2 regions of the Bacillus sp. NMTD17 genome follow, and region 1 is predicted to be linked to the other one. Evidence: riboswitches for the same ligand, from Rfam matches in the RefSeq annotation. Region 1 holds a riboswitch; the other holds the start of a gene.

Evidence for each region. Region 1 has a riboswitch for S-adenosylmethionine ahead of C6347_RS04070 (methionine ABC transporter ATP-binding protein). Riboswitches for the same ligand answer to the same signal wherever they lie in the genome.
Region 2: another riboswitch for S-adenosylmethionine. It lies ahead of C6347_RS19625 (DUF2292 domain-containing protein); the one in region 1 lies ahead of C6347_RS04070 (methionine ABC transporter ATP-binding protein).

The regions. Positions count from the first base shown of each region.
Region 1 is NZ_PVRH01000001.1:786,642-802,576, reverse strand. It holds gene sufC (Fe-S cluster assembly ATPase SufC) at 1-422, opposite strand, end outside; gene C6347_RS19185 (YuzK family famiily protein) at 634-771, opposite strand; gene C6347_RS04085 (carboxymuconolactone decarboxylase family protein) at 987-1,355, opposite strand; gene metQ (methionine ABC transporter substrate-binding lipoprotein MetQ) at 1,460-2,281, opposite strand; gene C6347_RS04075 (methionine ABC transporter permease) at 2,296-2,964, opposite strand; gene C6347_RS04070 (methionine ABC transporter ATP-binding protein) at 2,957-3,982, opposite strand; SAM riboswitch class I at 4,138-4,246, opposite strand; gene C6347_RS04065 (SCP2 sterol-binding domain-containing protein) at 4,349-4,690, opposite strand; gene C6347_RS04060 (thioredoxin family protein) at 4,811-5,113, opposite strand; gene C6347_RS04055 (toprim domain-containing protein) at 5,126-5,470, opposite strand; gene C6347_RS04050 (YusG family protein) at 5,599-5,835, opposite strand; gene gcvH (glycine cleavage system protein GcvH) at 5,881-6,264, opposite strand; gene C6347_RS04040 (arsenate reductase family protein) at 6,331-6,687, opposite strand; gene C6347_RS04035 (acyl-CoA dehydrogenase family protein) at 6,798-8,579, opposite strand; gene C6347_RS04030 (acetyl-CoA C-acetyltransferase) at 8,594-9,769, opposite strand; gene C6347_RS04025 (3-hydroxyacyl-CoA dehydrogenase/enoyl-CoA hydratase family protein) at 9,782-12,169, opposite strand; gene C6347_RS04020 (YuzL family protein) at 12,369-12,506, shown strand; gene C6347_RS04015 (hypothetical protein) at 12,533-12,784, shown strand; gene C6347_RS04010 (spore coat protein) at 12,796-13,143, shown strand; gene C6347_RS04005 (YusU family protein) at 13,176-13,427, opposite strand; gene C6347_RS04000 (ABC transporter ATP-binding protein) at 13,500-14,330, opposite strand; gene C6347_RS03995 (YusW family protein) at 14,479-14,925, opposite strand; gene C6347_RS03990 (oxidoreductase) at 15,036-15,881, shown strand; gene C6347_RS03985 (S1C family serine protease) at 15,927-15,935, opposite strand, start outside.
Region 2 is NZ_PVRH01000002.1:250,281-266,215, reverse strand. It holds gene C6347_RS06440 (carbamoyl phosphate synthase small subunit) at 1-709, shown strand, start outside; gene carB (carbamoyl-phosphate synthase (glutamine-hydrolyzing) large subunit) at 694-3,909, shown strand; gene C6347_RS06430 (dihydroorotate dehydrogenase electron transfer subunit) at 3,906-4,682, shown strand; gene C6347_RS06425 (dihydroorotate dehydrogenase) at 4,676-5,608, shown strand; gene pyrF (orotidine-5'-phosphate decarboxylase) at 5,580-6,284, shown strand; gene pyrE (orotate phosphoribosyltransferase) at 6,292-6,930, shown strand; SAM riboswitch class I at 7,070-7,172, shown strand; gene C6347_RS19625 (DUF2292 domain-containing protein) at 7,276-7,389, shown strand; gene C6347_RS06405 (phosphoadenylyl-sulfate reductase) at 7,426-8,127, shown strand; gene C6347_RS06400 (sulfate permease) at 8,141-9,205, shown strand; gene sat (sulfate adenylyltransferase) at 9,263-10,399, shown strand; gene cysC (adenylyl-sulfate kinase) at 10,414-11,007, shown strand; gene cobA (uroporphyrinogen-III C-methyltransferase) at 11,037-11,792, shown strand; gene C6347_RS06380 (sirohydrochlorin chelatase) at 11,866-12,651, shown strand; gene C6347_RS06375 (precorrin-2 dehydrogenase/sirohydrochlorin ferrochelatase family protein) at 12,632-13,135, shown strand; gene C6347_RS06370 (Rqc2 family fibronectin-binding protein) at 13,166-14,875, opposite strand; gene C6347_RS06365 (calcium-translocating P-type ATPase, SERCA-type) at 15,040-15,935, shown strand, end outside.

The DNA of each region.
Region 1 (15,935 bases):
TGCGCCATGTCTGGGTCCATTTCAAGGAACTCCATGTTTTCGTCCATTTTGCGGATGAATTTCATCAGAGAGATTTCATCGCCTTCTTCTCTGCGAGCGTTAATAGCAGAACGAAGGAAGTCCGCATTTGTGACACCACTAATTTCAGATGGGTATTGCATCGCAAGGAAAAGACCTGCTTGAGCGCGCTCATCTACTTCCATTTCAAGTACATCTTCGCCATCTAGCAAAATGCTGCCTTTTGTTACTTCATATTTAGGGTGTCCCATAATTGCAGCAGATAAAGTTGATTTACCTGTACCGTTTGGTCCCATTACTGCGTGGAATTCTCCACCTTTTATCTCGAGGTTTACACCCTTTAAGATTTCTTTCCCTTCAATCTCAACGTGCAAGTCCTTAATTGTTAATGTCGAAGCAGTCATATATCGATACCTCCAAAATAATCATTATTCTCAATTTATTCTCATTCTAATTTTATAACAAATTAAAAGTGAATACAACACATTCACGATATACGTGAGAGGATGCTCTCAAAATTCTAACAAAAAAAGCCGGTAGATAAAAGGATTTATGTCGAAAAGACTGTTTTCATAAAGAAAGGACGGGAAACTGTTCTCCCCGTCCCTGAGCTATTTAATAGCCTCGTATATTCATTTTTGCGAGCTGTCTTTTCTCATCTCGATAGGACTGCTCTCGTTTATATTCCACTTTCATCCGTAAGTCATGGTCTCTTTCGTACTCTGCATAGCTCATGCCGTGAGCTTTATGCATGGCCTTTTCCATCTCGGCGGTATAATCCAATCCCAGTGTACTATGGTCCGAACAAATAATAAACCATTCCCTTCTTTGAGTGTAGCTTTATTATATCAAAGACATGCGGCTTCACTCAAAAGGGATATGACGTTCTATGCTGGCATATTTTCTCACACAATCGGCTGAGAACGACTCAACTCCCTGATATGGAAAAATACCGTCTTATCCTTCCCTTAATGCGTCTGTCCTCCAAATTCATCAATACATTGCTGAACGACAGTAATCCCTTGACTCAGTGCTGCCCCGCCGCCAAATGCTGCCGCCACGCTGACAACCTCCAGCAAATTCTCTTCTGTCGCGCCTTGATCGAGCGCTCCCTTTGTATGATAAATCATGCAGTATTCATCCTGTGCATGAATACTGATGCCAAGGGCAATCATTTGCTTTTCCTTTTGCGTTAATGAATCGCTCTGAAAGCATTGCTCCGTAAATTCATTGAATTTCTTCCCAAACACCGGCATTTTCTTCTGAAATTCACCCATTGCCGTTTTATAATCAGTCAGTGATTGCTGCATGGATCCGCTCATATGCTGTTCATTCATCTTCATTCCATCCCTTCAGGTCATTTGTACATTTTTATTATGAGCGAGATTTGAAAAAATACACAAAAAAACCTCGCTTTGATGAAAGCGAGGTTAACACATTGTTATTCAGATACCGGTAGTACAGCACCGTCATATTTTTTGTCGATGAATTCTTTGATTTTATCAGAGTGAAGAACTTCCATTAATGTCTTGATCTTATCTGATTTTTCTTCACCTTTGCGAACCGCCACGATGTTTGCATATGGGTTGTTCTTTGTTTGCTCAAGTTCAATTGAATCTTTTTTCGGATTCAATTTATTTTGAATCGCATAGTTGACGTTAATAAACACAGCATCGCCTTCACTGTTTTCATAAGCTTTCGCTGTTAGTTCAGGAGCGATTTTTTTGAACTTTAGGTTCTTCGGGTTTTCTTTGATGTTCTTTACTGTTGCGTTGATTGTATCAACTTTAGGATCAATCTTAATGACACCAGCATTTTGCAATAGTGCAAGCATACGGCCTTGTTCAGCTACGTTGTTTGTCATGATGATCGTTCCGCCGTTTGGAATATCTTTTACTGATTTGTATTTCTTAGAGTAGATACCGAAAGGCTCAAGGTGAACCGCACCAGCACTAACTAGGTTGTAATCTTTGTTTGATTTATTTTCTTCATTTAAGTAAGGGATATGTTGGAAAAAGTTTGCATCCACTTCTTTTTCAGCTAACGCTTTGTTGTACATTTTATAATCACTAAGTACTTTCACTTTTAGATCGTAGCCTTTTTCTTTTAGAAGTGGTTTTGCTTCTTCAAGAATTTCGGCATGTGGTGTTTTTGAAGCGGCAACCGTAATGGTTTTGCTATCACTTGCGTTATTAGATGAACCGCATGCAGCTAAGATGCCTGCAAATGCTAGAAATAGTGCACTTAAAATCAATTTCTTCATGAATAAATCCTCCCTTAACGTTTATCAATTTTATTTGTAATCAAATCACCGATTATTTGAATAATAAAGACGATGATGAGAATAAACACAGTAGCTACAAGTGTGACATCTGTATTACCAGATTGGTATCCTTCCACATAAGCAAGGTCACCAAGTCCGCCTGCTCCAATTGCACCTGCAATCGCAGTTGAGCCAATTAAAGCAATCGCTGTTACGGTAATACCTGAAATGAGGGCTGGCAATGATTCTGGCAGCAATACTTTGAAAATGATGGTCGACGTTTTCGCTCCCATTGACCGTGCTGCTTCAATGACTCCTTTGTCTACCTCACGCAGTGCAATTTCGACAAGACGTGCATAGAATGGAGCTGACCCAATGACAAGGGCAGGGAGTGCTGCATTTGGACCTAGAATTGTATGCATTAAGAATTTCGTGAACCCTAATAAAAGAATAATTAAGATGATAAAAGGAATCGATCTGAAAATGTTGACGACTGCACCGATGACAGCATTGATCGGTTTATTTTCCCAAAGACCGCCTTTTCCTGTAAGGAAGAGCAGGAGTCCTAGGATAATCCCGATTGCAAAAGCAAATGCCAATGAAATGAGTGTCATGTACACCGTTTCACCCGTTGCATTCCAAATCACATCTAGGTCAACGTTCGGAAACCATTTCTCAAACATGTGTCATCACCTCAATTTCAACCTGTTTACTTTGGATATAGGCGATGGCTTTTTCAACCTCGGTCTCTTCTCCATTAATATGGATAAAGAGTGTTCCAAACGCGCCTTCCTGCGTTTGAGAAATCTTTCCTTGAAGGATGTTTACATCGACCTTGAAGGATCGAATGATTTCAGTGATGAGCGGTTGCTCGGCAGAATCGCCAATAAAGGACAACCGTACGACCTGACCTTCTTTTACTCGCTCTAAGACGTGTTCGATTGTTTCTTTCGCTTCCTCTGGTTCAGCAAGCTGCTGTACAAATCGCTTCGTCATCTCTTCCTTCGGCTGTCTGAAGACGCGTAATACTTCGCCTTCTTCGACAATGCGTCCATTTTCCATGACCGCGACGCGATGACAAATTTTGCGAATGACGTGCATTTCGTGTGTGATGAGCACAATTGTCAGCCCTAAACGTTTATTGATATCCGCTAAAAGATCAAGGATAGAATCCGTTGTTTGCGGATCAAGCGCTGATGTTGCTTCGTCACAAAGAAGAACCTTTGGATCATTTGCTAATGCTCTCGCAATCCCCACACGCTGCTTTTGTCCGCCGCTAAGCTGAGACGGATACGCATTTTCTTTTCCTTCTAAACCGACTAATTTAATCAGTTCATTCGCACGCTCTCTCCGTTTCGATGTAGGTACACCTGCGATCTCAAGCGGGAACATAATATTTTGTCTCACTGTTCTTGACCAAAGTAGGTTAAAGTGCTGGAAAATCATGCTGATTTCTTGTCTTGCTTTCCGAAGTTTCGCATTCGATACTTCATTGATCCGGTTGCCTGCCACTTCAACAATTCCTTCTGTTGGCAGCTCCAGACCGTTTAATAGGCGAATAAGCGAGCTTTTTCCGGCACCGCTATACCCGATAATTCCGAATATTTCACCTTTATCAATATCTAAGTTGACGTCTTTTACTGCGTCAACATTTCCACTTTTTGAGTAGTACGTTTTTGATACATTCTGTAAATGGATCACAGTCTGCTCACCTGCTTTCTTGCTGAATCTATAGGTTGCCATCACATACGTTCATTTATTCTTCGTGCTGTCATGACTCTAGCCTGTTGCCAGATCAGTAAAAAAGACCTAACTGCAACGCAAGCAGAAAGGCCTTTTATTTCAAATACGCCTTTCTCTCATCTTTCAAAGCGTTGCGACTTTGAGTGAATTGGCACCAATTTCAGCTATGCTGACGGTTGCCGGGTTTCATAGGGCACGTCCCTCCACCTCTCTTAATAAGAGAAAATATGTTGTTTTATGTGATGTTCATGTTTTTACTAACGTAGAATATCATGCCACCCGAGATATGTCAACGCTGTAAATCGCTAATTTCCAAGTAAACGACTAAGTTATCATTTTTCGAAAAAAACCGTTCGTCAGCCAAAGTACCGCCTCTAGTCTTAGGAGCGCACGGAATGACCCTTTTACTTTCACTTGTCCCCTGCTAATTAACTGCTGTAAGGACATATCTCCATCTAATAATTGAAGTATTTCTTTTCTCTCACCATAAAAGATGAGATCCGATAACTCAATTGCAGGTAGTTTCTTCACTTCACCACGCTCATCCACAATCAATGTACAAGAGTCAGTTTCCGCCTCAAATGTAATCTTCAAGGATGATGATGAGAGCAGCGGTTTTAGCAATAATCGCTGCCCTGTGTTTCCATGGGTTTTCACTTTTTCCACATGTATAACCTCCCTGTCATTTGGTTATACATAACATTTCTCTACAAACATTCGCTTGTCCTTTATAAATAACTCGACAAATTTTCAGATGAATTGCTTGAAATATGACAAAAAACCGCTTTATTTAGCGGTTTCAATCATTTCATGAAGATATGGTACGGAGTGAAAGGCATAGCCTTTTTGCACCAGCTCACCTTTTTTAAACAGTAGAAAGCAAGGAACGCTTTCGATCTCAAAAGCCTTCGCAAAGCCTGGTGAGTAGTTTAAGTTATTTTCATAAAAAGGTACATCCGGCTGCATGGTGTCTACGACAGCCAGCATTTTCTTTGCCAGCTGACATGTTCCGCAAAACGGTGTATATAAGTATAAAAGAAATAAATCGTCCTTTATCTCCTTGAATTCGTGTTCTTCAATCTCTTTCATATACGTCCACCCTCATAAATATTTCGAATGAACATCAATGTTTGCAGCTAATAGGATAGATGCAATGTGGGCTGACGGTGAAGCGGCCACTTCGCGGTACGTTCTGTCGACAAAAAGATGAAATGCTTCAGGGAATTCTTTTCGAAATTGCTTCCGCAGTTTGTCGCCTGCATCGTCACTGTCTGCTAATATGTAAACGTCTTTCCCCAATAATTCGTCTACGAGCTGATCCAGCTTCGATGTACTGATCGTGCCATTGGTGCAAATGATGGTAACAGGTTCACTTATGACTTCTTTTAGCTTTTGTTTGTCTGTTTTACCTTCTACAATGATGACCTTTTCTACCTCTACATTCATCACGATCACCCGGCCCTTTTGACGTTGTTCACTTCTCCCTTAGATTACAATTTTTCATTCAGGTTGTAAAGATTGGGCGCTTGCACTAAAAAGACTGCAGCTTATGCTCACTGCAGCCTCATCTGTGATTAGCACCAGCCATTTTCATCATCACAGTCTACATATTTTTCTGTTCCGTGGGTCAATGTATCCGTCAGACGATAAAAACGATTTTGCTCATAGGAATAACCTGATTTTAACTCATATTGGTTTTCACTAATCATCGTGCCAATCTCTTCATTTTGATGATACAGCACCATGCCGCTTTCTTTGAATCGTCCAGTGACATGATCTGTTATATCCACATGTTCTTTTTGAAAAGACAAATTGGACACCCCCCCATAAAGGTAGAGTGTCCAATTTCACGTGAATTAGTCTTCTTTTGTCATTTCTTCATATTGCTCAGCAGTCATCAAGTTCTCAATTTCAGATGTATCAGCTGGCTCTACCACGATCATCCATGCTTTTTCGTATGGAGAGTCGTTGACGAATTCAGGGCTGTCATCCAGCTCATCGTTCACTTCGACGATTGTACCGTTGATCGGTGCGTAAAGCTCAGAAACTGTTTTCACTGATTCTACACTTCCGAAAGGCTCGTCCGCTGTAATTTTGTCTCCTACTTCAGGAAGCTCAACGAACACGATATCGCCTAGCTCAGATTGAGCAAAATGCGTAATACCGATACGCACCTTATCTCCTTCTACTTTGACCCATTCATGTTCTTCTGAATAACGTAAATCTTTTGGTGTGCTCATTCAATACCCCTCCAGTCTTTTCTTTCAATCTATATTGAAGATACCACAATCTGAATGAAAGTTACATCATTTCCAGACGCTTTTAAATGTATCTTCATTAAATCCAACTGTGACTCGTTTACCGTCTGTTGTAATCGGGCGCTTGATCAGCATTCCGTTAGATGCGAGTAATTCTAGCTGCTCGCCTTCTGACATTGCAGGAAGTTGATCTTTCAGCTGTAGCTCTCGGTATTTCTGTCCGCTTGTATTAAAGAACTTCTTCAGCTCTAAGCCACTTTTTTCGTAAAGCGCTTTTAATGTTTCTTTATCAGGCGTCTCTTCGACGATATGTATGCTGTTGATATCTTTATTGTGTTCTTCCAGCCATTTTTTTGCTTTTCGGCATGTACCGCAAGATGGGTATTCATAAAAATCTAAAGCCACTATTTTCACCTCCTGCAAGTAGTGAGAACATTTTATCACAAAATATTTTAAAAACCTAAATGTATGCTTACAAAAAGGTGCGGAGTGATACCCGCACCTTTTCAGCCGTCTTATACGATATATTTCTCTGCTTCAAAGATTCGTTTCGCCACTTCGCGCTTTTTGGCGATGACATTGATCGGGGTGAATCTTGTCAGTTTGCGAAGAGCTGACAGACTCATGCGGAGTGCATCTCCTTCTTCCATCGCGATCAAGGATTCTTTTGCATGAGCTTCAATTTTTAAGAAGGCTTCCTGCGTGAAAATTTGTGTGTAAGCAAGCTTTTGAGTATTCTTATCTAGCCCTGATGCAGCGATTGCCTTTTCAGTACGCAGAATCGCCGATTCAGCAGCAAAAATTTCATTGACGATATCCGCTATGTTCACAAGAATCTCTTGCTCTTTGTCTAATGCTTTTCCATACTTCATCGCCGCCATTCCAGATACCATTAAGGCGATCTTTTTCGCATGGGCGAGCAAGTATTTTTCTTGATCGAGCGGCTGATCACCTGGCTCTTCCGGCATCATCATCATGAGCTCTTCCTGTAAGGTTTGCGCCTTTTGAAGCAGCGGAAGCTCTCCCTTCATCGCTTTCTTCAAGAATGTGCCTGGTACAAGCAGACGGTTGATTTCGTTAGTCCCTTCAAAAATACGGTTAATCCGCGAGTCACGATAGGCTCTTTCGACCTCGTATTCTTGCATGAATCCATATCCGCCGTGAATCTGCACGCCCTCATCCGCTATATAGTCTAAAGTTTCAGAGCCAAGTACTTTACAAAGAGAGCATTCAATCGCATATTCTGCAATGGACTGGGCAATTTGTTTGCCATCCTTTTGCTCTTCTTCACTTAATAGACCCATGCGCTGTTCAAATAATCCGACTGTGCGGTAAACAGCACTTTCCATCGCATAGAGCTTTGCCGACATGTTGGCTACTTTTTCACCAATTAAGCTAAATCGAGAAATTGGCGTTTGGAATTGCTTACGTTGGTTTGCATATTCTGCCGATAATTGAATGACACGTTTTGACGCACCAACTGTTCCGACAGCCAGCTTGTAGCGTCCGATATTCAAAATGTTAAAGGCAATGACATGACCTCTGCCAGCCTCACCTAGTAAATTCTCCTTCGGCACTTGAGCATCTTCGAGAATTAACGTTCTTGTCGATGAACCTTTAATGCCCATCTTTTTCTCTTCAGGTCCCGTTTTGACACCTGGAAAATCCTTTTCTACGATAAAAGCAGAGAAGTGTTCACCATCAATTTTCGCATATACGACAAAGACGTCGGCAAATGCGGAGTTTGTGATCCACTGTTTTCCCCCATTCAGCACATAATGAGTTCCGGCTTCATTTAAGACCGCAGTTGTCTTTGCTCCAAGGGCGTCAGAGCCTGATCCTGGCTCAGTGAGGGCGTACGCTGCAATTGTTTCTCCAGAAGCGAGTCCAGGAAGATATGTTTCCTTTTGCGCTTGATTTCCAAACAGCACGATTGGCAGAGACCCAATGCCGACATGGGCGCCATAGGAAAGCGAGAAGCTCCCTGCTCTGGAAAATTTCTCGGTAATAATGGCTGAACTGATTTTATCTAATCCGAGCCCGCCGAATTCTTCAGGCACGTCAGCTCCTAGCAGCCCAAGCTCTCCAGCCTTTTTGAGAAGCCTGACAGAATGCTCAAATTCATGGTTTTCAATTTGATCTATATATGGAACAACGTCTTGTAAAATATAATCCTCTGTTGTCTTTCCAATCATTTGATGCTCATCAGAGAAATCCTCTGGTGTAAAGATATGCTCATAATTCGTCTCATCAATTAAGAAGCTTCCACCCTTTTTTACCTCTTCCATTGCTTTCATTCTGTTTTCCCCCTTTAGATCAATTCAAAAATTCCTGCTGCTCCCATGCCCCCGCCGATACACATTGTGACGATGCCAAATTGCTCGTTTCGCCGCTTCATTTCATGAATGAGTGACAGTGTCAGTTTTGTTCCTGTACAGCCGAGCGGATGTCCTAGCGCGATTGCCCCGCCATTGACATTCACTTTCTCTTCATCAATCCCTAAATGACGAATAACTTGAATGGCCTGAGAGGCAAACGCTTCGTTTAATTCAAACAGCCCGATATCCTTCAGCTCAAGTCCAGCGATTTTCAGCGCACGCGGAATGGCTTCAATTGGACCGATTCCCATCACCTCAGGCGGTACACCGCCAACAGCAAACGCCCGAAACTTGGCGAGCGGCTGAAGGGAAAGTGAGGATGCTTTCTCACGATCCATCATCATCACACACGCAGCACCGTCACTTGTTTGTGAAGAGTTTCCTGCGGTCACCGTGCCTTTTGTCGAGAAAGCCGGACGCAAAGTAGAAAGAATCTCTTCCGTTGTCCCTGCTCTCACGCCTTCATCCTGTGAAAAGGTGAATGAATGCTCTTCTAATTGATATTGCTCTCCTACCCGCCGCTCTGTTACATCAACGGATACGATTTCATCTGAAAATTTCCCTTCCTGCAATGCTTTGGCTGCCTTTTGATGACTTCTTACCGCAAAGGCGTCCTGATCTTGACGTGTGACCTGATATTTTTGCGCCACTTGCTCTGCCGTGTGGCCCATGCTCATATAATATTCAGGCGCTTGCTCTGCCAATTGAGCATTCGGACGAATGGAATGACCCATCATCGGCACCTGTGTCATCGATTCGACTCCTCCGGCTAAGATCGTTTCTGCCTGGCCGAGCATAATCCGTTCACCCGCATAAGCGATTGACTGAAGACCAGATGAGCAGTAGCGGTTGATGGTGATGGCAGGTACTGTATACGGAAGCCCTGCTAACGCCCCAATATTCCGAGCCACATTTAACCCCTGCTCTGCTTCTGGTGTTGCACACCCGATGATCAAATCATCTATCTGTCCGTCGTAATTACCGGCACGCTTTAATGTTTCTTTTACACACAATGCGCCCATATCATCAGGCCGAACATGTTTTAACGATCCTTTTTTCGCCTTCCCTACTGGTGTTCTCGCGCCAGCGACAATGACTGCTTCTCTCATTTTGACTCCCCCTTAGTTACGTAAAGGTTTTCCTTTGACGAGCATGTGCTGCATGCGTGCTTGTGATTTCACTTCTCCTACAAGACTTAAAAACGCTTCCCTTTCAAGCTCTAATAAGTATTGCTCCTCTACCTCTGTTCCAAATGGCAGTTTTCCGCCGGAAATGACATGAGCTAATTTTTTGACAATGGTCATGTCATGCTCTGAAATGTATCCAGACAGTCTCATATTTTCAGCAGCCAATATCATTGCTGCATAGCCTGTTTCTCCCATGACGGGCACCTTCTGCTTGAGCGGTGCACGATAACCCGCTTCATCAAGAGAGAGCACCAGTTGTTTCGCATCATAGATCAGGTGGTCCCCGTTCATACTGATTCGGTCACTCACGCGGAGCATGTTCATATCCCGCGCTTCCTCAGCCGAAGTAGATACTTTAGCCATTGCTATCGTTTCAAATGTTTTCAGCGTGGCATCTTGTATAGCGGTCTGTGTCGGCTTAGCTGACCCTTGCAGATGGCGAAGGTATAATTCTTTGTTTCCACCACCGCCCGGAATCAGTCCAACTCCAGCCTCGACAAGACCCATGTATGATTCGCTAGACGCTTGAATAGCTGCTGCCGGCAGACAAACCTCTGTTCCGCCTCCGAGTGTCATGCCAAACGGTGCAGCAACGACTGGACGGTCGCTATATTTCACCTTCATCATTGCCTGCTGGAAGCGGCGGATCACAAAGTCAATTTCAAAGAAATTATCGTCCTGAGCTTCCATTAAAATCAGAGCAAGATTGGCACCAACACAGAAGTTCTTCCCTTGGTTTCCGATGACAAGCCCTCTATAATTCTGTTCCACCTCATCGACAGCGCGATTGATCATGTCAATGACATCTAGTCCAATGGCATTGCTTTTGGAGTGAAATTCGAGCAAGGCGACATCATCACCGATATCAATTAAGCTCGCACCAGAATTTTTAAAAATCACGCCCTGCTTCTTTTTCAATCTCGCTAAGGAAATATTCTTTTCGTTTCCTTTTTCCTGTTCATAAGTCCCATTATGATAAAACGCACGCTCTCCATCAGCATTCTCTTGATAGAATGTATCGTGTCCTTCTGCCAGCATGTCTTGCACCCACTGCGGGATGGTGTGACCTTCTGCTTCCATGCGCTCGGCTGCTTTTTTCACACCGATTGCATCCCACAGCTCAAATGGACCGTGCTGCCAGCCAAATCCCCATTTCATTGCGTTATCGATCGACTGAATATCATCCGCAATTTCGCCTTTTAACTGAGCTGAATAAAGGAGCACAGGTGCCGTCATGTTCCAAAGCAATTGTCCTGCACGGCCATCTTGATAAATAAGCGCTTTCAATTTCGCTTTCGTCCCTTTTTGCTGCTTCGCCATCTCAATGCCTGGATCTTTAAGCTTCGTTCGTTCTCCATACGTGAGCGTCACAGGATCAAGTTCTAAAATGGCCTTTCCATTTTTTTGATAAAATCCTTGCCCTGCCTTGCTGCCAATCCATCCTTTTTCAAGCATTGTTTCAATAAACTCAGGCAGCTGGAAAATATCTTTTTCCTTTCCTTCTACTTGGTCATATACGTTGCGAGCTACATGGGAAAACGTGTCGAGCCCTACGACATCAAGTGTACGGAAGGTCGCACTTTTCGGTCTTCCAATGAGGGGTCCTGTGACCGAATCCACCTCTCCAATGGTGTATTTGTTTTCAAGCATTTCACGCACTGTCACAAGGAGTCCATAAGTACCAATACGATTGGCAATAAAGTTCGGCGTATCTTTCGCTTCAACGACGCCTTTACCAAGTACATCCTCGCCAAACGTTTTCATAAATTGGAGTACTTCTGGATCTGTTTCTTGAATAGGAATGATTTCTAAAAGCTTTAAATAACGGGCTGGGTTAAAAAAGTGTGTGCCTAAAAAGTGGCGTTTAAAATCATCTGATCGGCCTTCTGCCATTTTTTCAACCGAAATACCGGATGTGTTACTTGATACGATGCTGCCTTCTTTGCGGTGTTCGTCGATGAGAGAGAATACGTGTTGTTTGATGCTGAGTTTTTCAGTGACGACTTCAATGATCCAGTCAGCATCATGTAATAAGGAAAGGTGATCTGTGAGATTTCCCGGTGTGATGTATGATAGGTTTTTTGCTGATGTAAGAGGTGCTGGCTTTTGCTTTAACAATTTTTTCATCGCTTCTTGACTTAATCTATTCCGAACACTAGGGTGATCAAGCGTTCTCTTTTTCGCCGTTTCTTCCTTTGTCAGTTCGTTTGGCACAATATCTAGCAATGTTACTGGTATCCCGATATTGGCTAGATGCGCAGCAATGCCTGAGCCCATGACACCTGAACCAATGACAGCCGCCTTGCGAATATGTTTGCCCATAAATATCCCCCTAAACATTTTGAATGAACAGTCATTCATTTTTTGTCCAAAAAAAAGCAATGCCTCTTTCTTTATCTTAAAAGATTTTCCGAAACAGTTCAAGAGCGGATTTCAAAAATTTACACATTCTGATGTGCCTTACTTTGCGGCGTATGAATTAAAGATGAGAGGGCATTGTAAGAATGGAGGTGATGTCCACATGTCTCGTTTGAAGAAAAACCCATCGAAAGCAGGCGTAAGTGCTGCAAGTGTAAAAGGAAACGCAGGTCCATCACAGGAAGCAGACCTAGGCGGTAAAAAGACCAGTCAAAATCAGCAATATAAAAAGAATCAGTAAGGAAACAAAATCGTAAGGAGGAACACATCTTGAACAATCAGCAAATGAATATGCCCCCGCAAGTCATTTCAGTGAAAGATTCCTTGTACTTAGAGGATATGCTGAATTGGAACTTGATCGCTATGAAAAAGGCTCACTTTATGGCCGAGCACTGCCAAGACCAGACGTTGAAACAAGAATTAAATCAAGTGGGCCAAATGCATCATCAGCATTACACACAAATTCTTCAGCATTTAGGCAGCTCAGGGCAAGGCCAGTCTACTGGCTTTATGCAATAGGAGGAAAAAACATGGAACAACAAAACCAACAAAAAATCGGGAATCCACAAACTCCGGTTCCCACGACAACAAACATGAATGATCGTGATTTTGTCACAGACCTTTTGTCGACTGAAAAATATATGACAAGCGGTTACAACACAGCGCTCAATGAATTCAGTCATGAATCTCTTTACCAGGATATTCAGCGAATTGCGCTGGAAACTCAGAAAACACAAAGACATTTATATGATGTCATGTTCCGATATGGCTGGTATTCTGTTGAAGCCGCTGAACAGCAAAAGCTCCAGCAGGCACACCAGAAATTCCAGCAAACACTGACAGATCAATCTCCATACGGACCATCACAGATGTCATAAAGAAAAACTGCCAGTGTAGTGCTGGCAGTTTTTTAACGGTCTTGATTGGCTCGATGAGCTTCGTTCATTTGTTTGATCCGCTGAATTGTTTCTTTGATTTCTTCCTTCGCCTCTGGATACGTTTCATTAAAGTGCTTTGCTAGAGGCGGCATGCTTTTTGCAATATGAGAATAGATCACCCACTGTTTCACATCTTGTTTCAGTGCGTCTGTTGATTCACCAAGCAGCAGCTCTGTATATTTATCAAGCAAGCCCTCAAGCTTTTCATCTAATTCATTTCCCATTGAGTTTCCGCTCCCTTTTTAAGAAAAAAGCCTGACTCTGTGCGTAACAGATGTCAGGCTTTTGACATACGATTATCTTGCAGCAAGAAATGTCTCCGCTTGCGCTTGCTGTACAATACAGCGTCCTCTACCGTGCGGAATGCATAATGGTGTTCCAAATAAAGGATCTGTCGTCACTTGGCAGTTCATATCAAAGACATTTTTCACAAGATCACAATTAATGACTGTTTCTGGTCTTCCTTCTGCATAAATCGTCTTGTCTTTAATCGCCACAAGGTGATGAGCATATCTGCATGCGAGATTCAGGTCATGAAGAACCATGACAATCGTGCGCTGCTCTTTTTCATTTAAGTCAAACAGAAGGTCTAGAATTTCAATTTGATGCGTCATGTCTAAATACGTCGTCGGCTCATCTAACAAGATAATATCCGTCTCCTGTGCTAACGTCATCGCAATCCATGCACGCTGCCTTTGTCCACCTGATAATGAATCGACTGTTCGATCAGCGAGGTCTTCCATCTTTGTTGACTTCAGTGCGCGATTCACCGCTTCCTCGTCTTGCTTCGACCACTGCTTCAGCCAATTTTGATAAGGATATCTGCCTTGTTTCACTAATTGATGCACGGTTAATCCTTCTGGCGCTTCTGGTCCTTGCGGAAGAATGGCGAGCTGTTTCGCTACTTCCTTTGTTGGTAATTTGGCAATGGAATGACCTTCAAGCAGGACAGAACCACCCATTGGCTTCATGAGACGGGCCAAAGAGCGAAGTAGCGTGGATTTACCGCATCCATTGCTGCCAATAAATACTGTGATTTCACCCTTAGGGATTGATACATTTAGTTCATCTATGATCATTGTTTCTCCGTAGCCTAAGCTTAAACCTTCAGTAGAAATGGCACTCATTCCGCTCAAACGCTCCTTTTCTCATGCAAATTTTTTATATGAAATATCGTCTATGTATAGACGGAAAAGATCACTTATCTCAATTTAGTGTATCAGATTTAAGTGATCTTGAAAATCATTTTCAATTAAAAAATGAGAAAGTCTCGTTTTACTTCTTCTTTTGGAATGTACGTTTGGTCCCATCTTCAAGCTTAATATCGACCTGAATCCGCTGATAATCATCGTCTAGATTAAAAGCGGCTAATAGCTCATTTACATACGCATCATTGAGCTTCTCACTAGGAATAGACATATCATTTAGCTTCATCTTCATCTCGCGTAATGCTTCTTCACCTTCATAGCGGACACCGTTCATATGATCACGGATAAGTGCTTCTTCTTTGCCTTTCGCCTGACGATAGGTGGCTTCGTATAATTCGCTTTTCTGCCCGTATTGAACATGCAGGTGGAGATGCTCAAATGGAAGTTCCTTCATTTGAACCGCTGAGAGACTCTCTGCTTCTGCTTCCTTTGTTTGTTGCAGCGGTTCGATTGATTGGCAGCCAGACAGCATAAAAAGCAGCACTCCTATTTGTCCCGCCTTCTTCCAACACATCATGTGCTTCCTCCTATTTCTTATCATCGCTTTTTATTCTTCTCCATCCTGCTTTTCGTTATTCAATAAAACAGCGGACTATGGTAGATTGAAACAAAAAGGAGAACGAGATGATGAAAAGAACAGCCATTGTAACTGGTGCCAATAGCGGCTTCGGCAAGCTCATCACGATAGGTCTCGCCAAGCAAGGCTATACAGTGATTGCAGGGGTCAGGCAGGAAGCCAATGCAAAAAAGCTTGCCGAAGAGATCAAGCAAGCCTCTTTATCCGAAGCGATACATATTGAAGCATTAGATGTGACAGATACGCAGTCGATTCAAGCATTTCAGAAAAAGCTACATGCTTACGCCCCCATAACCTTGCTTGTCAACAATGCGGGAACAGCCTATGCGGGTTTTGCTGAAGAAGTTCCTGTTGACACGTACCGCCAGCAATTTGATGTAAACGTCTTCGGAGTCATGGAAGTGACACAAGCCGTCCTTCCGTTTATGACAAATGGTGCAAAGATATTCAATATGAGCAGCATCAGCGGATTAATGGGAATGCCCGCGCTTTCTCCATATGTATCCTCCAAGTTTGCTTTGGAGGGCTATACAGAGAGCTTGCGCATTGAACTGGCCTCGTTCGGTATACAGGCAGCCTTGATCGAGCCAGGCTCTTTCCAAACAAATATTTGGAACACGTCTATGAACGAGCACATGTTGCAGCCAGGGGAAGGATCGAAATACACAAGCATCTATCAAAAGATGATGGTTTATATCAATGCCCAGAAAACCAACTACGGTGACCCGCGTGAAGTCGCAGAGCTTGTGATTCGATTAGCCGAGAAGAAACGGCTGAAAAAGTTGAGATATCCGATTGGGAAAGGGGTGCGACTTTCATTCACAGCAAAGCAGCTCTTGCCTTGGAGCATGTGGGAAAAGATCATATTACGTACACTCTCTTCAAAAAAATAAGCATAAAAAAACAGGTAGACCTTTAACGTCCACCTGTTTTTTCATTTATTCGGT
Region 2 (15,935 bases), on a different contig from region 1:
GTTTGCAGGACCGGATGAACAAGTGGAAGACTTAGTCCGCCGCCTTCAAACAATGCAGCTGCCGACTGATCAAGTGAGTCAAGTATCTGTGAAAAATGCGTATCCAAGCCCGGGAAGAGGAAAGAGAATTGTCCTTGTCGATTTCGGCATGAAGCATGGCATTTTGCGCGAGCTCAATAAACGTGACTGTGATGTCATCGTGGTGCCGTACAATATCACGGCAGATGAAGTGCTGCAGTTAAAGCCTGATGGGATCATGCTTTCAAACGGCCCTGGAGACCCTGTTGATGTACCAGAAGCAGTCGAGATGATTCAGCAATTGATTGGAAAGGTTCCGCTCTTTGGCATTTGCCTTGGACATCAATTATTCGCTCTTGCGTGCGGCGCAAGTACTGAAAAAATGAAATTCGGACACAGAGGCTCGAATCACCCAGTCAAAGAACTAGCCACCGGCAAGGTGACACTGACATCTCAAAACCACGGCTACACAGTTAGTGCAATTAACGAGGACGTGCTCGAAGTCACACATATCGCCCTAAACGACAATACGATTGAAGGGTTAAAACATAAAGAAGCACCAGCATTCACTGTCCAGTACCACCCAGAAGCGTCACCAGGTCCAGAAGATGCGAACTACTTATTCGACCAGTTCATGGACATGATTCATACAACTGAGAAAGAAGGGGAAGAAGTATGCCAAAACGCGTAGACATCAAAAAGATTTTAGTCATCGGTTCAGGTCCAATCATCATCGGACAGGCAGCGGAGTTTGACTATGCAGGCACACAGGCTTGCTTAGCACTGAAAGAAGAGGGCTATGAAGTCGTTCTTGTGAATTCCAATCCAGCGACCATCATGACAGATACAGAAATGGCCGATAAGGTATACATCGAACCACTGACACCAGAATTCTTAACACGAATCATTCGAAAAGAACGTCCTGATGCGATCTTGCCAACACTTGGCGGACAAACTGGACTTAACCTTGCTGTTGAATTATCAGACCTTGGCGTATTAGCTGAATGCGGTGTTGAAGTATTAGGAACAAAGCTGTCAGCTATTCAAAAAGCAGAGGACAGAGATTTATTCCGTAATCTGATGAATGAACTAAATGAGCCTGTACCAGAAAGTGAAATCATCCATAACCTTGAAGAAGCGATAGCGTTTACGAATCAAATCGGTTTCCCTGTCATTGTGAGACCAGCTTATACATTAGGCGGAACAGGCGGCGGAATTTGTACAAACGAGCAAGAGCTGAAGGAAATCGTCGAAAACGGCCTGAAGTTAAGCCCAGTCACACAATGCTTACTTGAAAAAAGCATTGCAGGTTTTAAAGAAATTGAATATGAAGTCATGCGTGATAGCGGTGATCATGCGATCGTTGTTTGTAACATGGAAAACTTTGATCCTGTCGGTATCCACACAGGTGACAGTATCGTTGTGGCGCCAAGCCAAACATTAAGTGACCGTGAATATCAGCTGCTTCGCAATGTGTCGCTCAAGCTGATCCGGGCACTTGGCATTGAAGGCGGCTGTAACGTACAGCTGGCGATTGACCCAGACAGCTTTCAATACTATATCATCGAAGTAAACCCGCGCGTCAGTCGTTCTTCTGCACTTGCGTCGAAAGCAACTGGTTATCCAATTGCCAAACTTGCAGCGAAAATTGCTGTCGGCTTAACGCTTGATGAAATGATGAATCCAGTCACAGGGAAAACCTATGCTGCCTTCGAACCGGCACTTGACTATATTGTGTCTAAAATCCCGCGCTGGCCGTTTGATAAATTCGAATCTGCTAACAGACGTCTTGGGACGCAAATGAAAGCAACTGGTGAAGTGATGGCGATCGGACGTACATTAGAAGAGTCCCTTCTAAAGGCTGTCCGTTCACTTGAAGCTGATGTGCATCACATTGAATTAAAAGATGAAGCAGATATCACAAACGAAGTGCTTGAAAAGCGGATTATCAAGGCGGGAGACGAACGATTATTCTATATGGCCGAGGCGCTTAGAAGAGGCTATACGGTTGAACAAATACATGAATTCTCAAAAATTGATTACTTCTTCCTTCATAAGCTGGAAGGCATCATCGCATTTGAAAAGACATTAAAAGAAAACAAAGGCAATACAGACGTATTAAAAGATGCGAAAGATAAAGGTTTCTCAGACATCTATATTAGCCGTGAGTGGAATATGAATGAAGCGGATGTCTACAAGCTAAGACAAGAAGCAGGCATCGTACCTGTCTACAAAATGGTAGATACTTGTGCGGCTGAATTTGAATCCGAGACGCCATATTTCTATAGCACGTATGAAGATGAAAATGAATCAGAACGCACAGACAAGAAAAGCGTCATCGTATTAGGCTCAGGTCCTATCAGAATCGGTCAAGGAGTTGAATTTGATTATGCGACGGTTCATTCTGTGTGGGCAATTAAACAAGCAGGCTATGAAGCAATCATTATTAACAACAACCCTGAAACGGTCTCAACAGACTTTAGTATTTCAGATAAGCTCTACTTTGAACCACTCACTGTAGAAGATGTGATGCACATCATTGATCTTGAGCAGCCTGAAGGAGTCGTCGTCCAGTTCGGCGGACAAACGGCGATCAACCTAGCAGATGAATTATCAAATAGAGGGGTGAAGATTCTCGGCACTTCTCTTGAAGACCTAGACCGCGCCGAAAACCGAGACAAGTTTGAACAAACATTAGAAGCACTCGGCGTGCCGCAGCCTAAAGGGAAAACAGCTACGTCTGTGCCTGAAGCTGTAGCGATTGCCAATCAGATCGGCTACCCAGTCCTTGTCCGTCCTTCCTATGTATTAGGCGGTCGTGCGATGGAAATCGTTTATCAAGAAGAAGAGCTTCTTCACTACATGGAGAATGCGGTGAGAGTCAATCCGCAGCACCCAGTGTTAATTGACAAATATTTGACGGGAAAAGAAATTGAAGTAGATGCCGTATCTGATGGGGAAACTGTCGTGATCCCAGGCATTATGGAACATATTGAAAGAGCCGGGGTCCACTCCGGTGACTCGATTGCGGTTTACCCGCCGCAAACATTGTCTGATGAGATCAAAGCGAAGATCGCAGAATACACGATCAAGCTTGCAAAAGGCCTCAATATTATTGGGCTGCTAAACATTCAATTTGTTCTCTCGAAAGGTGAAGTGTACGTACTTGAAGTGAATCCTCGTTCAAGCCGGACAGTTCCTTTCTTAAGTAAAATTACAGGCATCCCGATGGCAAATCTAGCGACAAAAGTCATTTTAGGTGACAAGCTTAAAAACTATGGCTACGAAGAAGGACTTCACACAGAGCAAGAAGGGGTGTACGTCAAAGTTCCAGTCTTCTCTTTTGCAAAACTAAGAAGAGTGGATATTACACTCGGGCCTGAAATGAAATCTACAGGTGAGGTCATGGGGAAAGATGTCACAATTGAAAAAGCCCTCTACAAAGGATTAATTGCATCGGGCATTCAAATTCCTAAAGACGGAACAGTTCTTCTAACAGTTGCTGATAAGGATAAAGAAGAAGGACTTGAGATTGCAAGAAGATTCCATTCGATCGGCTATCATATTTTAGCGACAGAAGGAACGGCGAATTACTTAAAACAAGCCTCCATCCCGTCAAGTGTTGTCGGCAAGATAGGAGAAGAAGGCAAAAACCTTCTCGATGTCATTCGAAACGGGGAAGCTCAATTTGTCATCAACACTCTAACAAAAGGAAAACAGCCGGCAAGAGACGGCTTTAGAATCAGACGTGAAGCTGTTGAAAATGGCGTAGCTTGCTTAACATCGCTAGATACAGCAGAAGCCATTTTAAGAGTGCTGGAAAGCATGACATTTAGAGCGGACGAAATGCCAGAAGTGAAAACGAATGCTGAGGTGACAGTAACGATATGAAAAAAGCATACTTGACGGTCGTCTCAAACCGAGAGATCGCTGATCATATTTACGAAATGACATTAAAAGGTGACCTTGTGGACTCCTTTCAAACGGCTGGACAATTTCTTCATATCAAGGTCAGCGAGTCCATGACACCGCTGCTGAGAAGACCGATCAGTATTGCCAATATTCATGCCGAGAAACAAGAAGCAACCATCATCTACCGCGCAGAGGGAGAGGGCACAAAGCTCCTTTCCCAAAAGCGGGATGGGGAATCCATCGATGTATTAGGACCGCTTGGCAACGGGTACGATCCTTCAGTTGTTCAGCCAGGTCAGACAGCCTTACTAGTCGGCGGTGGAATTGGTGTACCGCCTTTATATGAACTGTCCAAGCGTTTAACGAAAAAAGGTGTCATCGTCAAGCATGTCCTTGGCTTTCAATCGAAAAAGGATGTATTTTACGAGGAGAAATTCCAAGCACTCGGAGATACGTTTATCGCGACAGTTGATGGGACATATGGTTCAAAGGGCTTCGTGACAGGTGTCATTGAAGAGAATGATTTGAGCTTTGATGTCATGCTTTCCTGCGGACCGACACCTATGTTAAAAGCACTAAAAGACTCTTATCCCGATAAGCCTGTCTATATTTCAATGGAAGAACGAATGGGCTGCGGAATTGGTGCTTGCTTTGCATGTGTCTGTCATACCGACCAGCACGAAAAACCTTACGTCAAAGTCTGTCTGGATGGACCTGTATTTAAAGCAGAGGAGGTGGCATTGTCATGCTAAACGTTGAGTTACCCGGCTTATCTTTAAAGAATCCGATTATCCCTGCATCAGGCTGCTTTGGATTCGGAAGGGAATTTGCTTCATTATATGACTTATCAGTGCTGGGCGGTATCATGATCAAGGCCACAACCCTTGAACCGAGATTTGGCAATCCGACACCAAGGGTAGCGGAGACAGGTGCCGGTATGCTCAATACAATCGGTCTTCAAAATCCAGGCCTAAAAGGCGTGCTGGAAAATGAATTGCCTTGGCTTGAGCAGTTTGATACACCGATCATTGCAAACGTCGCTGGCTCACAGGTCGATGATTATGTCGAAGTAGCCAAGCAAATCAGCCAAGCAAAAAATGTCCATGCCCTTGAACTGAATATCTCGTGCCCGAATGTCAAAACAGGCGGAATTGCCTTTGGTACAGATCCTCAAATGGCAGCAGCATTGACAAAAGCGGTGAAGGACGTTTCTTCCGTTCCTGTCTATGTCAAACTGTCTCCTAACGTAGCCAATATTGTGGAGATTGCTCAAGCGATTGAATCTGCTGGAGCGGATGGACTCACGATGATTAACACGTTAATCGGTATGCGTTTAGATTTAAAAACGGGGAAACCGATTCTTGCCAATAAAACAGGCGGATTATCAGGACCGGCAGTAAAACCTGTCGCTGTGCGCATGGTACATGAGGTCAGTCAAGCGGTTTCTATTCCGATTATTGGAATGGGCGGGGTACAAAATGCTGAAGACGTACTTGAATTTTTACTAGCAGGTGCAAGTGCAGTAGCTGTTGGCACAGCCAATTTTGTAAACCCATTTATTTGCCCAGAAATCATTGAAGAACTGCCAAGAGTGTTAGCAGCATATGGCTATTCATCTGTAGAGGAATGTATCGGAAGGAGCTGGAAACATGAAGCACTTGCCCATCATCGCGCTTGATTTTCCGGTAGCGCAGGAAGCGCTCGCCTTTTTAGAACCCTTTGAAGGGACGCCATTATTTGTGAAGGTCGGCATGGAGCTGTTTTACCAAGAAGGACCTGCTATCCTTGACGAGCTCAAAGAAAAAAATTGCCGCATTTTCCTCGATCTCAAATTACATGACATTCCAACAACGGTGCAAAAAGCAATGAACCGGCTTGCCGCACTTGGTGTTGATTTGGTCAATGTGCATGCTGCTGGCGGGAAACATATGATGCAAGCTGCGTTAGAAGGGCTTGAAAGCGGGACGCCTGCTGGACAAAAACGTCCAGGCATTATTGCAGTGACACAGCTGACGAGTACGTCAGAAGACATGATGAGGAACGAATTACTCATAGACCGTCCGCTGCAAGAGACTGTCATCCGGTACGGGCAATTGGCATATGAAAGTGGACTAGACGGTGTTGTTTGCTCTGTTCATGAATCCAAAGCCCTTCATGAGCACATCTCACCTGCCTTTCTCACTGTCACGCCGGGGATTCGCTTACAAAATGATCAAACCGATGACCAAAAGCGTGTGGCGACTCCTGCCTATGCAAAAGAGCAAGGTGTTTCACAAATTGTTGTCGGAAGGTCAATCACAAAAGCTGAAAAACCATTGGAAGCCTATCATCAAATTTTAAAAGAGTGGGAGTGACTGCCAGATGAAAACAAAAATCGCTAAACACCTATTACAAATCAAAGCGGTCTCATTAAAACCAGACGAACCGTTTACATGGGCAAGCGGTATCAAATCACCGATCTATTGTGACAACCGTCTTACCTTGTCCTACCCAGAAGTAAGACACGACATTGCTGAAGGTCTTAAAGAGTTGATCCTCACTCATTTTGAAAGAGCGGAGGTTGTTGCTGGTACTGCAACAGCAGGCATCCCGCATGCGGCATTAGCGGCAGACCGTCTGAACGTGCCGATGTGTTATGTGAGAAGTAAGCCAAAAGCACATGGAAAAGGGAATCAAATTGAAGGAGCCGTATCAAAAGGTCAAAAGGTGGTCGTCGTAGAAGACTTGATTTCAACAGGAGGCAGTGTGCTTGAAGTGGTCGCTGCTCTTCAAGAAGCGGGCTGTGACGTACTAGGAGTTGCCGCGATCTTCACATACGGACTGCCAAAAGCTGCAGCTGCTTTTCAAGAGAAAAACATTCCATATGTCACCCTAACAGACTATGACACACTGACAGACGTGGCACTTGAGCTGAAAGCGATCGAGCCTTCTGCTATGAATAAACTAAAACGCTGGAGACAAGATCCTTCCTCTGAATCTTGGATGGAAGAAACCGTCTAAAAAGCTGTGCGTACCCGCACAGCTTTTTTATTTGGTTAAAAATAGTAAAATAGACTCAAATTCAAATAAAAACTAATCCTATCAATAAAGTCGGGTTGACTTTTGTTTGAATTGTGTTAATATTTAAGACAAATTAAAACACTTATCCAGAGAGGTGGAGGGACTGGCCCGATGAAGCCCGGCAACCTGCGATTTGCAAGGTGCTACTTCCTGCAAAATGATTCTATTTTGAAAGATAAGGAAATGAGCTTCCTCATCTTTCTTTCGGACTGAAAGGAAGTTTTTTTATTTTAACGGTGAGGAGGAAGACGAGATGGAAGTGAAGCGAAATCAGGATGAAGACTTATTGAAGCATATGCAGAAACTGATTGGGGATATGAATTCGGTTCAGTTACGCTGATTGTTCAGGACGGTCAAGTGATTCAAGTGGAAGAAAACAGAAAAAGTCGGTTGACGTAGTGCGGAGAGTAGTGATACTCCGGAAGGGGAGAAACAATGTTAACTTATGAAAATTGGCAAGAGCCGTCCATTACATTTCAAGAGGATGATTTGTATAAAGGGGCCTTATCTGTGCTGAAATGGGCATACGGTCATTATGGTGATCAGCTCGTTTATGCATGCAGCTTTGGTATTGAAGGCATCGTCCTCATTGATCTTATTGCGAAAGTAAAAAAGGATGCAAGAATTGTCTTTTTAGATACAGGTCTGCATTTTAAGGAAACGTACGACACAATTGATGCGGTAAAGGAAAGATACCCAGGTTTAGATATTGTGCTGAAAACCCCTGAGCTGACGGTTGAGGAGCAAAACGAGCAGCATGGTGATCAGCTATGGAAAACGGACCCTCAAAGCTGCTGCTATATGCGTAAGGTCATTCCTTTGCAAGAAGCGCTATCCGGCTATCCGGCATGGCTTTCTGGCTTAAGAAGAGAGCAGTCACCCAAGCGAGCAGGGACGAACTTTTTAAATCAGGATGAAAAATTCAAATCAGTGAAAGTATGTCCTCTTATCCACTGGACGTGGAAGGACATATGGAGATATGCATCTAGAGAGGAACTTACTTATAATCCGCTGCATGATCAGGGATATCCAAGTATCGGTTGTGCCCCGTGTACACAGCCGGCATTTACTGCCGAGGATCTTCGTTCTGGCAGATGGTCAGGCACAGCTAAGACTGAGTGCGGATTACATGAGTAAGGGAGCATAATGTATGGAAATCGCCGCAATTTTATTTAGTTTATTTTTCGCTCTAAACATTGGCGCGAGTGGTGCAGCTGCTTCGATGGGCATCGCGTACGGGTCAGGTGCTATTCAAAAGCCTATCTATGCACTTAGCGTATGTGCAGTTGGGATTTTAGCAGGTTCAGTCATTGGCGGCGGTGAGGTCGTCAAAACGATTAGCTCTGGAATTATGCCTGAATCCGTCATTACACTTGAAATTGTTTGTATTATTATTGGTTCTGCTGCATTATCACTCTTTATAGCGAATCTGATGGCCATCCCTTTATCAACGAGTGAGGTTACGGTAGGAGCTGTGGTTGGAGTCGCGGTCGCATATAAAGTATTATATGTGAAATCCATTTTAGTCATTGTGTCATTTTGGGTCATCATTCCTATTGTTGCTTTTCTTTTTACATTCGTTGTAGTCAAAATCATCAGAATGTTCCCGAAACGAACTTTGTCAAAAAAAGGCACCATGATTTTATCGATCGTTTTGATCATCAGTGGATTTCTAGAAGCGTTTTCTGCTGGGATGAACAATGTCGCAAATGCTGTAGGCCCCCTTGTTGCTTCAGGCATTTTATCCGTTGGGCAAGGAACGCTTTACGGCGGACTTTTCGTTGCACTGGGTGCCCTTTTATTAGGAAAAAGAGTGCTTGAAACAAACGGAAAGAAAATCACCCGCTATCAAACAGGTGAAGGGATTTTGCTTTCGAGTACCGGTGCTGGACTTGTCATCGTCAGCTCTATTTTTGGGCTGCCAGTTCCACTTACCCAAATCACCTCCTCGTCTATCATTGGGCTTGGAATGGCAAAAGGCGGACCAAATATTTTTCATAAACATGTGGTGAAAAAAATGTTGAAAGTGTGGGTAGTGTCACCCTTTTTATCACTTAGCCTATCGTATTTGCTGGTGAGCCTTTTCTTAAAAGGAGACTATTATTCTATCTTTATCATGATGAGTGTACTGCTTGCCTCACTTGGTGCGCTGAGTCTGATGAAGGCAGTCAAAAATGAAAGCAGCTCGATTCATGAACAGGGCGGCGGGATTTAACGGCAAATCCGACTATTTACATCTAATAAATATGAACATTGAGAGGAAGATGAACAAATGAGTTTAACACCACATGGTGGCGTATTAATTAATCGAGTAAATGAAGAGTATGATCTCAGCACGGCTGCAAAGGAAATTGAACTAGATGCTATCTCCTTTGCAGACCTTGAACTCATAGCAATTGGCGGGTATAGTCCAATTGAAGGGTTTTTAACAAAAGCTGATTATGAAGCCGTTGTGAGCAGTATGCGGTTAGCAAGTGGTGTTGTTTGGTCTCTTCCTATTACACTGCCAGTGACAAAGGAAAAGGCAGCGGAGATCCATCAAGGTGATATTGTGCGTCTATCGTATAATGGAACTGTATATGGGGTGATTGAAGTAGAGGATCAATACACACCAGATAAGGAAAAAGAAGCGGTGAATGTATATAAAACTGATGACCGCAATCATCCAGGCGTGAAAAAATTATTTGAACGCGGTGACATATACATTGGTGGTAAAATTACACTGACGAAACGCAGTGAAAAACCATTCCCTCAATTTACGTATGAGCCAGAAGAAACAAGACGGCATTTCAAAGAAAACGGCTGGAAAACCATTGTTGGTTTCCAAACGAGAAACCCTGTTCACCGTGCCCATGAATATATTCAAAAGACAGCACTTGAAACAGTCGATGGTTTGTTTTTAAATCCACTTGTCGGTGAAACAAAATCAGACGATATTCCGGCAGACGTGAGAATGAAAAGCTATCAAGTGTTATTGAACGGTTATTATCCAAAGGATCGCGTCTTTTTAGGTGTTTTTCCTGCGGCAATGCGTTATGCTGGACCAAAGGAAGCAATCTTTCACGCGCTTGTTCGAAAAAATTACGGCTGCACTCATTTTATTGTGGGAAGAGATCATGCGGGTGTTGGTGATTATTACGGCACATACGAGGCGCAGGAGTTATTTGAACAATTTACAAGTGAAGAAATTGGCATTACCCCGTTAAAATTTGAACATAGCTTCTACTGTAATACATGTGAAGCAATGGCAACACCAAAAACATGTCCTCACGATAAAAGCGAGCATGTCATTCTTTCAGGTACAAAGGTTCGAACGATGCTGAGAAACGGTGAATTACCGCCAAGCACGTTCAGCCGAAAAGAAGTTATTGAAACATTAATCGAAGGATTAAAAACGACGGTATCTTAATGGGAGGGTATGACATGAGCAATGAACATATCGTGTGGCATGATTCATCTATTACAAAAAAAGAATATCAACAGAAAAACAATCATACGAGCGGCATTATTTGGCTTACGGGTCTAAGTGGGTCAGGTAAATCAACGATCGCAAATGCAGCGGCCAGAGAGCTGTTTGAACAAGGCTATCAAGTCACCGTTCTTGATGGCGATAATGTAAGGCATGGACTGAATAAAGATTTAGGGTTTTCAGATGATGACAGAAAAGAGAACATTCGCCGCATCGGAGAAGTGGCAAAGTTATTTGTTGAACAAGGAACGATTGTCATCACGGCTTTTATTTCTCCGTTTCAAGAAGACCGCCGCATTGTCAGACAGTTAGTTGAAGCGGGAGAATTTCACGAAGTGTTTGTGAAATGTGATCTGAACGTATGCGAAGAGCGTGATCCAAAGGGGTTATATAAAAAAGCCAGAAATGGAGAAATTCCGTTCTTTACCGGAATTGATTCACCGTATGAAGAACCAGCTGCGCCTGAGCTCGTACTAGATACAGGTGAATTATCTCGTGAAGAGTCCAAACAGCGTCTTGTTGATTATGTAAAGGGAAGAGCGAAATAATTGCCTGATGGCAGGGGGAGAAAAGCACGATGGGGAAAGTATACATTGTGGGGGCTGGACCTGGGGATCCAGACTTAATTACATTAAAAGCCCATAAGGCAATACAGCAGGCAGATGTCATTTTATATGATCGCCTTGTCAATCAAGAAATACTCGCCCACGCCAAACCCGAGGCGGAATTAATCTATTGCGGCAAGCTGCCAAATCATCATACGATGAGACAGGAAGCCATCAATGAAGCCCTTGTGGCCCATGCAAAGGAAGGGAACGTTGTCGTTCGGCTGAAAGGCGGCGACCCCTTTGTATTCGGCCGAGGCGGTGAAGAAATCGAATGCTTAGCTGAGCACGGAATTCCGTATGAAGTCGTCCCTGGAATTACCTCTGGTATTGCAGCGGCCGCTTATGCAGGCATTCCCGTGACGCATCGTGAATTCAGCTCAAATGTCGCTTTTGTCACGGGTCACTATCAAAAGGATGAGCATTTTGAAGAAAAGTGGGAAGCGCTGGCTACAGGGATTGATACCCTTGTGATTTACATGGGCGTCAAAAACGTGAAAAGAGTGCAGCAGCTTCTTTTAAAAAATGGACGCGATCCTGAAACGCCAGCAGCGTTTATACACTGGGGAACCACGACGAGGCAAAAGACGACTTGCTGCACTGTGGCGACACTGTCTGAAACAGTTGAAAAAGAAGGCATCGAGCATCCAAGTTTAATTGTAGTTGGAGATGTCGTTCATTTTCACCAAAAACTGAGCTGGTTTGAACCCGCCTTAATCGAGAAATGAGAATGATAAAGAAAAGACACGTACATCGATCGTGTCTTTTCGTCTGATCAAAACAAGTAGAGGGAGGAGCCACATGAAACAAGCTGTACTTTATGTTGGGCATGGAAGCAGAGTAAAAGAAGCACAAGATAAAGCCATTTCTTTTATGAAAAGCTGTATGCCGTTAGTAGAAGCAGATATACAAGAAATTTGTTTTTTAGAACTGACAGCCCCTTCCATAGAAGAAGGATTTGAAGCCTGTGTGAAAAAAGGAGCTACACACATTGCGATCGTCCCGCTCCTCCTTTTAACTGCCATGCATGCCAAATCAGATATTCCAGTCGAGATTGAGAAAGTACAAAAGCGATATCCGCAAGTGAAGGTCACATACGGAAAACCAATCGGGGTCAATCAAGAAGTGACAAAAGCAGTTGCTGCAAGAATTGAAGAGGCAGGATATCAAGGCGGGAAAGCACGGATTCTTTTAATTGGCCGCGGAAGCTCTGACCCCGATGTGAAGCGGGATGTGTTTGGCATTGCGGACGATGTCAGGCGCCTGCTCCCTCTCGCAGAGGTCTTGCCATGTTTTATTACGGCATGTGAGCCAAATTACCGAGATGTTCTTGCGCAATTAACAGCAGATGATGATGCGCCTGTTTATCTCGTTCCTTACTTGTTGTTTACGGGTATTTTAATGAAAGAGATTGAAAATGAAGCGGCTCAGGCGAGAAAGAGGCTGAAAGATGTCCGGGTATGCCGGTATATTGGCTTTCATCCGCATGTAAAAGCGGCTTATATTGAACGCGTGCAAGAAACCATTTTAAACAAAGACCATGCGTTTCATTTCCAAGGAGAAAGCCATGCTTCCAGTCCATCTTGATTTAACCGATCAACAAGTGCTCATCGCCGGCGGTGGACGAATAGCCGCAAGAAGGGCAGAGGCGCTATGCATGGAGCCTTGCCATATAACCGTCGTGAGTCCTGACATTTCTAAAGAGATGGCACGTCTCATTGATACATACAACCTGAATTGGAAGGAAAAGAAAGTGGACGTGGAAGATTTAGAGGGTGCATTTTTCATTGTAGCTGCTACAAACGATCCAGCGGTAAATGAATGGATTGCACAAACAGCCCGGCCTCACCAGCTAGTGAACTGTGTGAGCCAATCAGAGCTTGGCAATGTGATCGTGCCAAAGGTGGTCAAAGCAGGGAAAGTGACGATTTCAGTCTCTACAAGCGGTGCGAGCCCAGCCCGGACAAAACAACTGGCTGCGGAAATTGAGGCGTTGCTAGAACAAGAGGATGTAGATGCACTTGACGCTCTTTATATCGAAAGAAAAAAACAACAAAGAAAAAGCCGATAAAATCTCTTTAAGGGATTTTATCGGCTTTTATTATTTTCGCAGCTTTAGGACCACATCTTCGTCAGGCGTGACAAATAATGTTTGCTGCTGATCATACGTCACAAATCCCGGCTTTGCTCCATTTGGTTTTTTCACATGCCGGATTTTCGTATAATCGACAGGAACGGAGCTCGACTCCTTTGCTTTCGAGAAGTAGGCAGCGATTTGAGCCGCTTCACGCAGCGTCTCTTCATCAGGTGCTTGATGACGGATGACGACATGTGATCCAGGAATATCCTTCGTGTGCAGCCAAATGTCGTCACGGGCAGCAGCCTTTGTGGTTAAATACTCGTTTTGTTTGTTGTTTTTTCCGACTAAAATCGGAATACCTTGAGACGATTCATACGTTTCAAGCTGAATGGCCGCCTGTTTTTTCTTTTTGGCGTTGCGCTTTTGTTTGGCGCGTAAATATTTTCCTTCAACAAGTTCTTCTCTCATTTCCTCTAAATCCTTCGGTGAGGCAGAGGATAGCTGCTGAATCAACTCTTCAAAATAAGCAATCTCTTCATGCGTCCGCTCAATTTGTTCATTGACCGCTTCTACTGCATTTTTTGCCTTTTGATATTTTGTGAAATACCCTTGCGCATTTTCAGAAGGGGTTTTGTTTGTTTTAAGCGGGATCGTGATCTCTCCGCCATCTTCATCGTAATAATTGATGACAGTCGCTTCTTTATCCCCTTTTTTGATGGCATATAAATTGGCTGTTAACAATTCGCCATAGAGCTGATATTTATGTGCATGTTGAGATTCTTCAAGAGTTCTTTTCAGTTTTTTGAGCTTGTTTTCATTTTTCTTTTTTTCATTTACGACAAACCGTTCAAGGTCAGACGCCTGCTGTTTAACTCTGTCTCTCTCAGCTTTTCCGAAATAAAAGCGGTCAAGCAGCTGGCTGAGAGAGTCGAATGTTTTCATCTCGCCATGGACATGCTGAAGTTCTAATAAATAGAAATATTCTTTCCCGTCTTTTCTTGTGAGCTGCGGGGTAAAGGAGTGCATGCGAATAAGCTGGAACATGTCGAGCAGTGTATTTGGAATCGTTTCCTGATTGACAAGACCGGCCCTGTGTACAGCTTCCTTTGCAAACAGCGGAGAAACCCCAGAGAATGTATCGACAATTTGATTTGCGATCTTTCCTTCTTGAAAGCGTAAATGCTTTAAAATATCATTCTTCGTCACTTCAAACGGATTCAATTTTTGCTGTGCAGGCGGCAGAAGGTATTCGTGACCAGGAAGTACCGTTCGATAGCTGTTCACAGATGGAGAAAGATGCTTTAGGCCATCGATGATCTGCTGCGTGTCATCTTCTACAAGAATCAAATTACTATGCCTTCCCATGATTTCAATGTAGAGCTTTCGAGTCTGTTCGTCGCCAATTTCATTGCGGCTTCGTACATGAAGTACGATCACCCGGTCAAATCCAATCTGTTCAAAACGTTCAATGAATCCGCCCTCAAGATGCTTTCTGAGGAGCATACAAAACATTGGAGGTTCGCTTGGATTGTCATATTGATGCTCTGTGAGCTGAATTCTAGCGTAGCTCGGATGAGCGGATAAAAGGAGCTTATGATTTTTTCCGTTTGCCCGGATATGAAAAATCAGCTCGTGCTTATATGGCTGATGAATTTTTGAAATTCTTCCGCCAGTTAATGTCTCTTGCAATTCATTTGTCATACCATATGTAAAAATGCCGTCAAATGACATGTTGGATACACCCTCTTCTTTCACACAAATCTACTGAAAGAACCTTCCGTTTCTCGTTCTTTAGGCAGTCTTATTATTATAGCATGATTTAGGACGAGTCTGAATAAACTGGCTTATAGAACACTGCATATGAGAGAGAACAAAAGAGGAGTGGACGAGGTCAAATGAATTGGCATGAACTGAACCAAACCGATTTATTAAAAACAATGAATACATCGATAGGTGACGGACTGTCAGAAAAAGATGTACAAAAACGGCTTGAAAAACACGGGCCAAATGAATTGCAGGAAGGGAAAAAGGCGTCGGCTCTGATCATTTTTTTAGCGCAATTTAAAGATTTTATGGTGTTAATTTTGCTTGCGGCAACGATCATTTCTGCTTTTTTAGGCGAATACATTGATGCTGTAGCAATTGTAGCGATTGTTCTGATTAATGGAGTGCTCGGCTTTTATCAAGAACGCCGGGCGGAAAAATCTCTTCAAGCGCTAAAGGAATTATCAACCCCGCATGTGTATGCAAGGAGAAATAATGAATGGGTCAAGATCCCGTCTAAACATCTCGTGCCAGGGGATATTGTGAAATTTTCGAGTGGAGACCGGATTGGGGCAGACATTAGATTACTAGAAACCAAAAGTTTAGAAATTGAAGAGTCCGCTCTCACTGGCGAGTCCATCCCTGCGGTCAAACACGCAAGTCCGCTTTCACGAGACCATGTCTCGCTTGGAGATTTGACGAACATGGCCTTTATGGGGACGCTTGTCACTAGAGGAAGCGGCGTGGGCGTTGTCATTGGTACAGGGATGAATACAGCGATGGGACAAATTGCCGGCATGCTGGATGCAGCAGGGAATATGGAAACACCGCTGCAAAGACGTCTCGAACAGCTGGGGAAAATCCTGATTGTTGCTGCCTTATTTTTAACGGTGCTCGTTGTTGTTCTTGGCGTTGTACAAGGACATGATTTGTATCATATGTTCCTGGCGGGAGTATCTCTTGCAGTTGCTGCCATTCCTGAAGGACTGCCGGCGATTGTAACCGTCGCACTTTCCTTAGGAGTGCA